DNA from 2 places in the Paenibacillus dendritiformis genome. Region 2 is predicted to be linked to the other one. Evidence: riboswitches for the same ligand, from Rfam matches in the RefSeq annotation. Region 2 holds a riboswitch; the other holds the start of a gene.
The links. A riboswitch is a leader RNA that binds a small molecule or an ion and turns the genes downstream of it on or off. The one in region 2 is predicted to bind cyclic di-AMP.
Positions count from the first base shown of each region.

Region 1: linked by a shared signal. The riboswitch ahead of L6439_RS05895 (TrkH family potassium uptake protein) and the one ahead of L6439_RS15300 (3D domain-containing protein) in region 2 are both predicted to bind cyclic di-AMP.

Region 1 covers NZ_AP025344.1:1,339,199-1,342,930, reverse strand. The annotation lists gene L6439_RS05905 (hypothetical protein) at 1-73, shown strand, start outside; gene L6439_RS05900 (potassium channel family protein) at 132-800, opposite strand; gene L6439_RS05895 (TrkH family potassium uptake protein) at 862-2,220, opposite strand; cyclic di-AMP (ydaO/yuaA leader) riboswitch at 2,279-2,433, opposite strand; gene L6439_RS05890 (CPBP family intramembrane glutamic endopeptidase) at 2,678-3,732, shown strand, end outside.
Region 2 covers NZ_AP025344.1:3,478,788-3,482,519, reverse strand. The annotation lists gene L6439_RS15310 (amino acid ABC transporter permease) at 1-166, shown strand, start outside; gene L6439_RS15305 (amino acid ABC transporter ATP-binding protein) at 150-872, shown strand; cyclic di-AMP (ydaO/yuaA leader) riboswitch at 2,042-2,217, shown strand; gene L6439_RS15300 (3D domain-containing protein) at 2,226-2,993, shown strand; gene L6439_RS15295 (polysaccharide deacetylase family protein) at 3,059-3,732, opposite strand, start outside.

The DNA of each region.
Region 1 (3,732 bases), 2.1 Mb from region 2:
CTTCGTATATATGCTGGCCGGCCTCAGCGGCTACTTCCTGCTCTTATTGATCATGACTAAAATTCTGTTCTAATCCTGCCCGGAATATAACAAAGCCCTCCGCCGTAATGGCAAGGAGGGCTTTGTGGTATCTACTTGCGCTTCCCGATCTGATCCTCGAATTGATCGATCTGGGCGTTCGTCCCGATGACGACCATGACGTCCTCGTCCTGGAGGACATCCTCGGCCGATGGAGCAATAATGACGCCGTTCGGCTTATGCAGCGCCACGATGCTGCAGCCGTACCGGGCTCTCGGGTTGACATCCTTGAGCGTTTTGCCGCACAAGCTGCCGGGAACACTCAGCTCCGCAATCGTGTAGTCTTTGGACAACTCGATATAATCGAGAAGGTTCGGCGATACCAGCTGATGGGCGACCCGGATCCCCATATCCCGTTCCGGATAGATGACCCGATCGACGCCGATTCGCTCCAGCACGCGCCCATGCAGCTCCGAGACGGCTTTGGCCACCACTTTTTTGACGCCAAGCTCCTTCATTTGGATGCTGACGAGAATGCTTGTCTGCAGATCATTTCCAATCGCGACAATCGCGCAATCGAAGTTACGGATGCCGAGCGAACGAAGCACATCCTCATCCGCCGCATCGGCAACGACGGCGTGCGTCAAGACGTTGTTCATCTCCGACACCACCTCTTCATCCTTGTCGATCCCCAACACCTGATGGCCAAGCTCGACCAGCTCCTGCGCCAGACTCGACCCGAATCTGCCCATCCCCACGACTGCAAATTGCTGTAACTCCATGTTCGTATTGCTCCTTCGCCCATTACTCTTCTTCTATAGGTAACCCCGGAATGCAGACCGATTATCCAATCGTAATTTTGCCCTCCGGGTGCTTGTATAGCTCACGTTCGCTTTTCGGGCCTAAGGCATAGGCCAGCGTAATCGGACCGAGCCGGCCCGCGAACATCATCAGACAGATCAATATTTTGCCGACCACCGTCAAATCAGTCGTCAACCCCGCCGTCAACCCGACGGTGCCGAAGGCCGAGGTCGTCTCGAACAAGATCATCAAAAAGGGATGATCCTCAGTCGTGGACAAGACCATCGTTACTCCGATCACCATGAACAAGGCCATCAATGTGATCGTGACCGCCTTAAAGATCCGGTCTTTGCCCAGACGATGACGGAAGATGACGATGTCCTCCTTCCCCCGAATCATCGTGATGACGGCGCCGATCAGAATAGCGAACGTCGTCGTCTTGATTCCGCCTCCCGTGGAGCCGGGAGACGCGCCGATGAACATCAGCACGACAAGGAAGAACTGCGTCGCCTGCCGCATCGCCCCGATATCGACGGTGTTCGCCCCGGCGGTCCGCGGACTCACCGATTGGAAAAAGGCCGCCCACATCTTCTGCCAGCCGTTCAGACTGCCCAGCGTCGCCGGGTTCGTGAACTCGAAGACGAAAATGACGATGGCGCCCAATGCGATGAGCAAGCCCGTCATCGTCAACACGACCTTGGAATGCAGCGCCAGCCTGCGGGTGCGCCGATACTCCGTCACATCGGACAGGACGATGAAGCCGAGTCCGCCCAGAACGATCAGCAGCATCGCGACAATATTGACGATCGGGTCGCCCACATACAGGGTCAGGCTGGTGAACGGTCCAGATACGGAGCCGAACAGATCGAACCCGGCGTTATTGAATAGCGATATCGCGTGAAAAATGCCGAAGTACAATGCCTTGCCGAACGGCAAGTCACAGGCCCAGCGCAACGTGAACAGAACCGCCGCCGCCCCTTCGATGCTGAACGCGTACAGCAGTACCTTGCGAATCAGGCGAACGATCCCCTCCATGCTGCCCTGATTCAGCGCTTCCTGCAAAATGAGCCGTTCCTTCAGCGAAATACGCTTGCGGAAGGCAAGAGCGAACAGCGTCGCCATCGTCATGAAGCCAAGTCCGCCGACCTGAATCAGCGTAATAATGATAATTTGCCCGAATAAGGTGAAATGCGTGCCCGTATCCACCACGACAAGCCCCGTCACGCATGTGGCCGAAGTGGCTGTGAACAGCGCGTCGATGAAGGGGAGAGGCTGGCCGTCCGCATTGGCTATCGGAAGCATCAGCAGCAGCGCCCCGATGAGAATAATCGTCCCGAACCCCATAACCAGAATTCGCGGCGGGGTGAGCTGCCATCGGGATGCTTTTTTTATGGATTTCATCGAATTCACCTCATTTTCAGCACGAAAAAAAGCACTGGAGATCCAATGCTAACGCTGGTATCCTGACGTTCAATGCCTACGAGGTTAGCTGACGGATTCGGGCGCGTTCAGGCCGCCCTATTTGCATTCGATCCTTCATGCGGATCGCGCAAAATTCACCCCAATGATCGGGTCCCCCGCTTTCGTCTTCACGAAATTCGGCCGTATTGAATTCATAACGAGATTATATACGTTTCATGACAGGGGCACAAAGTCCATGCAGGCACAAAATGAACAAAAAATACAGGAAAAAGTCTTCAAATAGCGCTTACATCCTATCCCAATCTCCCACTGCGTCTTTCGCGCTTGCTATTTCAGCTTGTAGCTGATTTCTTCCACAATTTGCATGCCTGGACTTTCCGGCAAGAGAGTGGATACAATAATGATAAGCACCGGAATTGTGAACGGAGGTCGCGCTATGCCTGTGTCCCATCGCGTAACGAAACGCCTATTGCTGGCTTCGATCATTGGATTTATAGTGTTTGTGCTCCTGCAGATTGTTATTCCTTCGCTTCAGGAAGCGAGCCGGACCGGGCCAGAGCAAGAGCGAGCGCTTCTGACGAAGCGCCAGGCTGCCGAGCGGGCGCTAGAGTATGTGAAGGGCGAGCCGTGGAGAAGCCGGATCGTCCTGTCGGAACAAGAGCCTACCGTCGTCTACAAGACCGACAGACTCGCCTCCGGCTATATCAACCGGGAAAGGCTGGCGGACAGCTATGCTCCTTGGGACAACCAGGCCCCGATAGACATTTATCAAGTCCTGCTGGAAGCCGCGGCCCCGGACGGGAAAGGCATTTTTAAGGTTGACGTACATATGACGAGCGGCAGCGTAGTGGGATATGAATTGGCCGCCGTACCGGGAAGTCTGCGGCCGGAGGCTCCGGCGCTCGACGAAATGACGGCGCGGCCGCTTGCCGCCCGCGAGCTGAACGCGCTTGGCTGGGACCCATCCAAGCTGATGCCGCAGAGCGTCGACCCCTCTTGGCCGGATGAGCTTCGATATACCGTCAAGGAAGGCGAGATCGGCGCGGCCCGGCTAGAGCTGTCCGTTCGCATGCGCGGAGATCGCGTCGTGGCGCTGCATCCCGTCTGGAAAGTTCCGGGCGACTATGAGGCCCTAGATCAGGCTCAGGCCGAGACAGCCGGCTCGGTGTACCGCATCGGCTACCGGTGGATCTCGTTCGTGTTCAGCATACTCGCCCTATGGGCCTGCATCTACTACCGTCGGCAGATCCGCTTCCGCTCGGGCACGCTGATCGCGCTCTCGCTCCTGTCGTGCGCCATCTCTGTGCTTCATCTATGGAATATCATGCCCGGACTGGCCGTCCTGCAGTTCGGAGTGCCCCGCACGGAACTGAACCTTACTGCCGCGCTCGTAGTACAAGGGGCCATTATGGTCATTCAAGGACTGTTTCTTTATTTTTCGCTTGTGTCAGGCTCCTATATGTGGAGACAGGAGAGACGGGACGAGCTGCT
Region 2 (3,732 bases):
AATCATGGACATTATGTTCCAGACAGATATTATCCGCAGCAAGACGTATACGGCTATGGGACCCCTCCTTGGAGCAGCTATGATGTACCTCGTGCTGACGATTCCATTGTCTAAGGCAATCGGCCTTCTGGAAAGGAAGTTGAAAAAGAATGATCGAAATTCGTGACCTGCATAAATCGTACGGAGAGCTGAGCATTTTGAATGGCTTGAACATGACGATCGAGCAAGGGGAAGTCGTCGTTGTGATCGGGCCGAGCGGCTCGGGCAAGAGCACCTTTCTCCGCTGTCTCAATTTGCTGGAGACGCCGACCGCGGGCGATATTCTGTTCGAAGGCCTAAAAATTAATGACAAAAAGCATGATATTAACGCAACGCGCACCAAAATGGGCATGGTATTTCAATCCTTCAATCTGTTCCCGCATATGTCGGTGATGGACAACATTACGCTGGCTCCCATTAAAGTGAAAGGGAAGAGCAAGGCGCAAGCAGAGGCGACCGCGATGGAGCTTTTGAAGAAGGTCGGATTGGCGGACAAGGCATCTGCTTACCCAGACCAGTTGTCCGGCGGACAGAAGCAGCGGATTGCCATTGCCCGGGCATTGGCGATGGAGCCGCATGTCATGCTCTTCGACGAGCCGACATCCGCCCTGGATCCCGAGATGGTCGGCGAAGTGCTGGAAGTAATGAAGTCGCTCGCCCGTGACGGGATGACGATGGTGATCGTAACGCATGAGATGGGGTTCGCTCGCGAGGTCGGAGATCGCATCGTGTTCATGGATGGGGGGCATATCGTCGAGCAGGGACCGCCGCAGCAATTGTTCGCTGCGCCGCAGCACCCCCGCACACAGGAATTCCTCGGACAGGTTCTTTAAATGCACGATGCACGCGAAAAGACACAACTAAAAAATCAATGGAGCCGGTTACCCATTGACCCTCCAAAACAGAGCCAGCCGGTGCTTCCGGCTGGCTTTTGCACGTGCGCCGGAAATGCAGAAAGTACGTTCCTCTCATCTGAAAATGAAGCGCCGCCCATAATCCCCTTTTTCCACAGTCAAAAAATCCCTTTCTCTTAAGAACACTATCCTGATGCCAGACAATCAGGAGATTGCGTGCTGCTCCTTACGAGAAGTATCCCCATGGAGCAGGCAGCGTAATAGTACGTGTTGGTTCCTTATGAGCAGTATCCCCATGGAGCAGGCAGTGGAATAATGCGTGTTGGTTCCTTATGGGCAATATCCCCATGGAGCAGGCAGCGTAATAGTGCTTGTTGGTTCCTTATGAGCAGTATCCCTATGGAGCAGGTAGGTAATAGTGCGTGTTGGTTCCTTATGAGCAGTATCTCCATGGAGCAGGCAGTGGATTAGTGAGTGTTGGCTCCTTACGAGCAGTATCCCCATGGAGCAGGCAGCGGAATAGTGCGTGTAGATTCCTTATGGGCAGTATCCCCATGGAGCAGGCAGTGGAATAGTGCGTGTTGGTTCCTTATAAGCAGTATCGCACCTAAGCTGGGATTGAAGTTAAAGGCGCTCTGTTTCATGCCAGCTCGGCTATTCTTCAGAAGCCGCTTCAAAATCATCGTATCTCCTGACGGGCCAGGGCAACAAAGGTTGTGAGCTACCTGACGGAATGGGAGATGATGGAATGGGAGAGTGGTCCAAAGGCAGCGAGCTGCCTCATGGAATGGGAGAGTGGTCTAAAGGTAGCCAATTACTTGACGCAACGGGAGAGTGTCCCAAAGACAGCGAGCTACCTGACGCAACGGGAGAATGTCCCTAAGGCAGCGAACTGCCGACAGAGGGGGACAGTACGAGCAAGCCGCGTGCCAACAGGAAATTAGACATCACCAATATGAGGAAGGGGCAAAACTGTTTACAAATTTGTAATCTATGATATAGTAGTAATCGCTGGTTACAATTTTGTTACATACCTGATTCCTTATGGACGGAATGAAGCGATTTCATAAGTCATTTTGGCCCAGTTCATAGGATTCTGAAGCATGTTGTGGCTTAATTTCCATTAACTGCATGCGCACAGGTTACAAAATTGTGATATGCTGCAATTCGAGCCGAACATAGTACGGGGGATGATTGACCGGTGTTCATTTCACAACGGGATGAGCGCCTTGGGGTGAATCAGAACTGGCGGGTGGCCAGCATGTAGGGTACTCCTTGACCCGAATCCGACAACTAACCTCGCAGGCTAGCTTAAGGAGGAACATACACCATATGCGGAAAAGAACGACATTAAAGCTTGCAGCGGCAGTGCTGGGATTAAATCTTGTATTTCAAATCATGCCGGCATATGCTGAGCCTTACATCGCCCAAGACGGGGACACTTTTTACTCTCTAGCGAAGAAGCATAATATTGATCTGGACGTCTTGATGAAGGCGAACCCGAACATCGATGCTCGGAATATTTATGGAGGGTTGAAGCTGGAGCTTCCGAAAAAGACCTTGCAAGGTCTTGCGGTGGAAGATCAGAACGCTGCTTTGATAGAAGCGGACATGGATGAGACCGCATCGGCAGCGGGTAAGGCTGCAGCAGCAGCGGACGAGCCGGCAGCTGCTGCGGAAAAGGCATCGGCGGTTAAGGAGCAAGTGCAGGAGAAAGCGAAGCAGGCTCCGCAAGCTGCTAAGAATAACGTACTTACCGTCTCCGGCAAGGAGATGACCTATAAAAAGAAATTGAACATGAAGGCCACGGCATATACGGCCCATGCGAGTGAAAACGGAAAATGGGGCGCAGTCGATTACTTCGGCAACCCATTGAAGCTGGGGACGGTAGCCGTGGATCCGAAGAAGATTCCATTGGGAACAAAGCTGTTCATTACCGGCTATCAGTTCAAGCATCTGCCGCAAGGCGGATTCATCGCGGAAGCTCGCGATATCGGCGGCGCCATCAATGGCAACCGGCTTGATATTTTCGTGCCTGTCAGCAAGAAGACCGGCAGCACTTTCGGCATTCAGAATGTCGAAGTATATATAATTTCATAATTCATATCAACATCATTCAACCCCTGTCCATCTTGTGGCAGGGGTTGTTTTTGCATTTCAGGGCTTCAATTGTCTTTTTTATCTTTCCGGTCCTGGAGCAGCTCGGGCACGGTGACAAAACGGTAACGCTGCTTCTTCAATTCCTTGATGATGGAGGGCAGGGCTTTGACCGTTCCTTGCAAGTAACCGTTTTGCTTGCTTCCCCCGGCATGTTGAAGGACGATTGAGCCGGGTCTGACGGCGTTGATTACGTTGTTATATACTTCTCTGGCGTTCAAGCCCCGCCAGTCGTTGGAATCGACGTCCCAATTGACGACCAGATAGCCGTGATCCCCTGCCCACTTTAACTGCTCTTCATTGATTTCCCCGAAGGGAGGGCGATAAAATCTTGGCTTGTAACCAATTATCTCTTCAATTACCCGTTCCGCATCCTTCACTTGCTGCTCGAAGGCAGGAAGTGACAGCTTGGTCATCAAGGGATGGCTGTAAGAATGATTGCCGATAATATGGCCTTCCCGGACGATTCGCCGAACCAGGTCGGGATGGGCTTTGGCCCGAGAGCCCACGAGGAAGAAGGTAGCGCGAATGTTATGCTCCCGCAAAATGTCGAGCACAAGCGGGGTTATCCGGTTATCAGGGACATCATCGAAGGTAAGGGCTACCCGGCGCAGTCCGCGCTTAGAGCCATGAAGCTTGAAAATATGCGGGTATTTCATTCGGAGTTGCGCCAGGCTCAAAT